DNA from 3 places in the Methylobacterium sp. WL12 genome. Region 3 is predicted to be linked to each of the others. Evidence: riboswitches for the same ligand, from Rfam matches in the RefSeq annotation. Region 3 holds a riboswitch; each other region holds the start of a gene.
What was found. A riboswitch is a leader RNA that binds a small molecule or an ion and turns the genes downstream of it on or off. The one in region 3 is predicted to bind cobalamin.
Positions count from the first base shown of each region.

Region 1: another riboswitch for cobalamin. It lies ahead of FV226_RS16545 (TonB-dependent receptor); the one in region 3 lies ahead of FV226_RS20800 (TonB-dependent receptor plug domain-containing protein).
Region 2: another riboswitch for cobalamin. It lies ahead of FV226_RS16560 (TonB-dependent receptor); the one in region 3 lies ahead of FV226_RS20800 (TonB-dependent receptor plug domain-containing protein).

Region 1 covers NZ_VRUW01000044.1:26,682-28,877, reverse strand. The annotation lists gene FV226_RS16545 (TonB-dependent receptor) at 1-878, opposite strand, end outside; cobalamin riboswitch at 1,118-1,317, opposite strand; gene FV226_RS16540 (TonB-dependent siderophore receptor) at 1,499-2,196, opposite strand, start outside.
Region 2 covers NZ_VRUW01000044.1:30,678-32,873, forward strand. The annotation lists gene FV226_RS16555 (HoxN/HupN/NixA family nickel/cobalt transporter) at 1-807, shown strand, start outside; cobalamin riboswitch at 905-1,117, shown strand; gene FV226_RS16560 (TonB-dependent receptor) at 1,238-2,196, shown strand, end outside.
Region 3 covers NZ_VRUW01000072.1:1,343-3,538, reverse strand. The annotation lists gene FV226_RS20805 (DUF2778 domain-containing protein) at 1-466, shown strand, start outside; cobalamin riboswitch at 600-813, shown strand; gene FV226_RS20800 (TonB-dependent receptor plug domain-containing protein) at 1,012-2,196, shown strand, end outside.

The DNA of each region.
Region 1 (2,196 bases), on a different contig from region 3:
TGCTGGCGGATCACGTAGGCCGAGGCCCGCGTGATGCCGGTGTCGTCGGTCATGCTCCAGCGGCCCGAGAGCGAGAAGCGCGACGAGTCTCCGCCGTCGGTGGGGTTCAGGGTGCCGAAACGGCCGATCAGGCCTTCCGAGACCGCACGTGAGGCGATCTGGTTGGTCGCGGTCCAGCGGCTGGCATAGGCCATGCCGGTAACCGAGAACCCGTCGAGCGCCGTGCCCTGGCTGTAGCGCACGACGCCGTTCACCTTGCGAAGCGCGTCCGGTACGTCCCAGGGGCCGTCGTAGACTTGCGCCTCGCCGGCCACCAGCAGGTTGCCCTGGCCGAGCGGCGCCGAGGCGATGGTCAGCGCCCGCGCGTAGCCGAAGGAGCCGAACGAGGTCAGCGCGACGGACTTCGCGACGGTGTCGAGGTAGTCGATCCGCACCGAGCCGGCCGAGGCGAAGTCGCCGTCGCGCACGAAGTACGGCCCCTTGTGGAACTCCACCGCGCCGACGAGCTCGGGGATCAGGAAGTTGATGTCGGCGTAGCCCTGGCCGTGGGCGTGGGTGCGCATGTTCACGGGCATCCCGTCGACGTCGATCGCGATGTCGGTGCCGTGGTCGAGGTTGAAGCCGCGCAGGAAGAACTGGTTGGCTTTGCCCTCGCCCGAGTGCTGCGTGACGATCAGGCCCGGCACCGACTCCAGCACCTCGCCCGGGCGGGTGATCGGGCGGCTGTTGATCTCGGCGCCTGAGATCGTCCCGGCGCTGGCCGAATTCACCGTACGCAGGGTGCCGCCGACGCCGGTGGTGCCGCCGACGTAGCCGGCGCTGGCTGCTGGCCCGGCACTGTTCGCGACCGGTGTGGTCGTCTCGGCCGTGACCGAGATCTCGTCGAGATTGGCCTCTGCGAGGTTCAGCGCCGGTTGCGATAGGGCCGCGTGCGACAGGATGCCGGCATAGGTGGCGAGCAGGATGGTGCGTAGGCTCGAAGAAAAGCGAATGGCGGACACGGGGCCTCGGGCGACGTCTGTGGCACGTCACCGCGAACGAGGCCTGGGCGCTTGCCTGCCGTTAGGACAGCCGAACGCCTCGACACCCACCAGGACACCCCGCCCGATGCGTTTCGCGTGTGACCACGACTGACGGCAGGTCTCCTGGCTCGCGGGTCACCGCCCTCTCATCGTCTTCCCAGGCCCGAGGACCCAGTGACGTGTTGATGATGGGCTCGCCGCTTACAGTTGCGGGGGCAGCCACGGCCTCGGGCCAAGGCCCTCACCGCGTTCCCTTTTGATCCTCCGGAAAGGAACCGTCGCTGTCACCATCGGATGCTCTGACAAGCCTCGTCAACGCCATGAACAAAATCGGCGGCTTGTGTGGCCTCGCTGTGACAGATGGGATCCGTGGCCTCGCTGTTTTCGAATGGCCACTTCCGGGGATTGAGCCAACTGCCGCCCCTTACCCTTCGAAGCCTCTCTGACAGTCGATTTTCGGCCTGAGGTTCTCTATCTTACCAACGATAGATGAGGCTGCCAATAACGGTCGCTGGCTGGTTGAAGTTGCAGAAGGCGAACGAACAGGTCGTGTAGCTCCGGTTGAAGATGTTGTAGCCGTTGATCTGCGCCCGGAAGCCCTTGTACTTCGGATCGAGCGCGGCGAAGTCGTAGGCAACGAGGGCGTCGTAGAGCGTCACGGCGGTATTGCGGACGGTGTTCTGATCATCCGCGTAGCTGGATCCGATGTAGCGAATGCCGCCGCCGAACTGCAGCCCACGCAGGGCTGAAGATAGCGGGAAGGCATAAGTCAGGAACGACGCGTAGGTATCGCTGGGGATGCCGGAGACGCGGTTCCCGTTGAGGGAGTCGCCGGTAAACGAGGTTGAGTTCACGAACCGGATGTCGACGTGCGTGTAGGCGATGGTCAGGTTCGTACCGGGCGCGAGATTGGCGGTCGCCTCGGCCTCGAAGCCCTTCGAGCGTACGGCGCCGCCAGCCGTCTGGAACGCAATGTTGCTCGCGTCAGGGATCAGGATGCTCGACTGGTTGATGTCGAACCCGGCGAACGCCGTCTGGATGTTGGTGCCGGGGATCAGGTACTTCACGCCCGCCTCGATCTGGTCGCCGGTGGCCGGCTTGAACGCTTGTCCGTTCCGATCCTGGCCGACCTGCGGGGTAAAGGTCGTGGCATAGCTCGCGTACGGAACGAGCC
Region 2 (2,196 bases), on a different contig from region 3:
TTGGTCGGCTTCTGGTTCGCGCTGGGGCATTCCACGGTCGTGGTCGCCGCCGCCGCCGCGGTGGCGCTTGCTGCGACCAGCCTGATCACGGCTTCGGAAGGCTACCGTGAAATCGGCGGCCTGATCGGAACCGGTGTCTCCGCGGCTTTCCTGATCCTGATCGGCTTGGTCAACCTCGTCGTCCTCGCGGGCGTTTGGCGCGCGTTTCGCCAGATGCGTCGCACAAGCCGTTACGTCGAAGCCGACTTCGACGTGCTGCTCGCCAACCAGGGCGTTCTGGCCCGCATCCTACGGCCCTTGTTCCGCCTCGTGACGCGCTCCTGGCACATGTACCCGCTGGGCCTGCTCTTCGCGCTCGGCTTCGACACCGCCACGGAAGTGAGCCTCTTCGGGCTGTCGGCCTCTCAGGCGAGCAAGGGTGCCGACCTCTGGGTGATCCTGGTCTTCCCGGCCTTGTTCACCGCGGGAATGGCCCTTGTCGACGCAACCGATGGTGTGCTGATGCTCGGCGCCTACAGCTGGGCCTACGTCCAGCCCATCAGGAAGCTGTTCTACAACCTCACCATCACCCTGGTCTCGGTGGCGGTCGCGCTGGTCATCGGAACGCTAGAGGCGCTGAACCTGCTGGCGGACAAGCTCAACCTTCAGGGCTGGTTCTGGCAGCGGCTGGCCGCGATTAGCGACAATTCCGGAGTCCTCGGGTTCGGCATCGTGGGCCTTTTCGCGACTGCGTGGCTTCTGTCGTTCCTCATCTATCGCCTCGGCAAGTTCGACCGAATCGATGTCAGACCGGCGGACGTTCCGTGATCGTCTCCGGAAGTCTCTCAAGCCAGCGCCCGGCTTGTCTAAAACCTCACATGCTGGAACAACCTGTTTCCGAATGTTGACGCAAGGAAGCGTTACAGCCTAGCTTAAGCCCGACGGTTCCCTTCGGGGATCAAAAGGGAACGCGGTGAGGATGAGGTCCGAAAGGACAGGTCCGAAGCCGCGGCTGCCCCCGCAACTGTAAGCGGCGAGCCCATCATCAACACGTCACTGGGTGCCTCGGCACCTGGGAAGACGATGAGAGGGCGGTGACCCGCGAGCCAGGAGACCTGCCGTCAGTCGTGGTCACACGCGAAACACATCGGGCGGGGTGTCCTGATGGGTGTCGAGGCGTTCGGCTGTCCTAACGGCAGGCAAGCGCCCGGGCCTCGTTCGCGGTGACGTGCCACAGACGTCGCCCGAGGCTTGTCCCGTGTCCTTCCCCTCCCGATCCGCGTGCCTGCGCACGCTCGCGCTCGCCTGCGCCTCCCTTCCCGGTCCTGTGCTCGCGCAGCAGACCGCCGCCCCCTTCGCCGACGTCCCGCGCGGGGCCGAGGCGGCCGTCACGCTCTCCGAGCTTTCCGTTTCCGCCACCGGCGTACCGACGCCCGTCGACCAGGTCGGATCGAGCGTGACGGTGCTCACCGCCGCTACGCTGGAGGCCCAGCAGCGCCGCACCGTCCCGGATGCCCTCCAGCAGGTGCCGGGCCTCAACGTCGTGCAGACCGGTGGACCCGGGGGCCAGACCTCGGTGTTCATCCGCGGCTCGAACTCGAACCACGTGAAGGTGCTTATCGACGGCATCGACGCGACCGACCCTTCGAACCCGAACGGCTCCTTCGACTTCGGGCAGCTCCTGACCGACGACCTCTCCCGCATCGAGGTGCTCAGGGGTCCCCAGAGCGGCCTCTACGGCAGCGACGCCATCGGAGGCGCGATCTCCTTCACGACGAAGCGTGGCGAGGGACCGGCCAGGGCCACCGCGCGGATCGAGGGCGGCTCGTTCGGGACCTTCAACCAGAGCGGCCGGGTCAGCGGGTCGGAAAACGGCTTCGACTACTCGGTGTCGATCCAGCATCTCCGGGCTGCCGCAACGCCTGTGACGCCGCCCAACCTCGTCGCCCCAGGAGCGACGACCCGCCCGAACTACTACGACAACGAGACCGTCTCGGCGAAGTTCGGCTACCAGTTCACCGACACGTTCCGGATCAACTCGATCACGCGGTTCATCAACTCGAAGCTGCTCTTCAGCGGCGACGACTACGGCACCTTCCCGGTGACGCTGGGCGGCCTGCGCAGCCAGGCGGACGTGCAGCAAGTCTTCACTCGCAACGAGGCCGAGTGGACGCCGTTCGCCGGTTTCCACAACGTCTTCGCGATCAACTACTCGAA
Region 3 (2,196 bases):
GAGCCCCGGTCTCGACCGGTCGCGCGGCCGCCTGTTCCCCAGCCCCGACGCGGGCGCCGGCACGGCGATCTACGACATCAGCGCCCGCACCGTCCGCCTGCCCGGCGGCGAGGTGCTGGAAGCTCATTCCGGTCTCGGCGCCAGCATGGACCACCCGGACTTCGTGCACCTGCGGATGCGCGGCTCGACCCCGCCGGGCACCTACGACCTCACCGAGCGCGAGGCTTTGTTCCACGGCGTCCGGGCGATCCGCCTCAACCCGGTGGGCGGGTCTGCCGCCATCCACGGCCGCGACGGCCTGCTCGCCCACACCTACATGCTCGGGCCGAGCGGCGCCTCGAACGGCTGCGTGTCGTTCCGCAACTACGACCGCTTCCTGCAGGCGTTCCTGCGCGGCGAGGTCCGGCGCCTCGTAGTGGTCGCCGGCCGCGGCGACGGCCCGGCCCGGTTCGCAGCGAGCCGCTAGGGCGTTCCGAAGCAAGGCGGAGACCGGCTCGCATGATGGCCACGCGACCGCGCAGCAGGTGAACGCGGCGTCGCGGATCGGCCACACCCGGCGACGCGCTGCGAAAGCCGGATTGACGCGCAGTCCGCGCCCGACGCAACCTGTGCGCGAGGGTTCCTCATCGAGGATCAAAAGGGAACGCGGTGGGAGGGAGCCTGGAAGGGCCTTCGTCGAAGCCGCGGCTGCCCCCGCAACTGTAAGCGGCGAGCCTTCCACCAACGAACGTCACTGGATGCGCCGCATCCGGGAAGACGGTGGCGGGCGACGACCCGCGAGCCAGGAGACCTGCCCTCGGTCGTGGTCACACGCGAAGCGCGTCGGGCGGGGTGCCCCGGCGGGTGTCGAAGCCTCATGCCGTCGGAGGGACGGCGCGGGGGATCGGCCTCGTTCGCGGTGACGTGCCACGTCGCGTCGCCCGAGGTCCCGTGTCCGTATCCCGTTTCGCTCCGCGCCTGCGCACCCTTCTGCTCGTCGTCGGCGCAGCCGTCCCGCCACAAGCCGTCCTGATGCGGTCCGCCCTGTCTCAGCCGGGCGTGGCCGAGGCCAACCTCGACGAGATCTCGGTCACGGCCGAGACCGTCGCTCCGGCCGCGACCGGCCCGGGGCCGGCGGCGAGCGCCGGCTACGTCGGCGGCACCACCGGCGTCGGCGGCACCCTCCGGTCGGTGGATGCCGCGAGCGCCGGGGTGATCTCCGGCGCCGAGATCAACAGCCGCCCGATCACCCGGCCGGGCGAGGTCCTCGAATCCGTGCCCGGCCTGATCGTCACGCAGCACTCGGGCGAGGGCAAGGCCAACCAGTTCTTCCTGCGCGGCTTCAACCTCGACCACGGCACCGACATCGCGATCGACGTCGACGGGATGCCGGTGAACATGCGCACCCACGCCCACGGCCAGGGCTACGCCGACATCAACTTCCTGATCCCCGAACTCGTCGGCGCGGTGGAGTACCACAAGGGGCCGTACTTCGTCCGCGACGGCGACTTCGCCTCCGCCGGCTCGGTGCGGATCGACTACCTCGACACCGTCGCGAAGAACGTTGCGCTGACCTCGTTCGGCTCGTTCGGCTACGCGCGGGCGCTGACCATCGCCTCGGCGCCGCTCGGCCAGGGCAACCTGCTGGTGGCCGGCGAGGCGCAGGTCTACGACGGCCCGTGGGACGTGCCGGACGCCCTGCGCAAGCTCAACGGCGTCGTGCGCTACAGCCAGGGCACGGCGCTCGACGGGTTCTCCGTCACCGGCATGGCCTATGCCAGCCGCTGGACCGCGACCAACCAGATCGCGTCGCGCGCTGTCGCGGACGGGATCGTCGGCCGGTTCGGCACCCTGAACCCGGCCGACGGCGGCGACAGTTCACGCTTCTCGCTCTCGGGCCGCTGGAGCATGACCGACGACACCGGCATCACGCGGGCCTCGGCCTACGTGATCCGCCAGCAGCTCAACCTGTTCAACGACTTCACCTACTTCCTCAACGACCCGGTCGCCGGCGACCAGTTCCACCAGCTCGACCAGCGCATCCTCGGCGGTGGCGCGGCGAGCCACGTGTTCCAGGGCGCGCTCTTCGGACTGCCGATGGAGAATGAAATCGGCGTGCAGACCCGCACAGATTCGATCCGCGTCGGGCTGTTCAACACCGTGAACCGCCAGTTCCGCGCGGGCGTCCTCGACGACCGGGTGCTGGAGGCGAGCGGG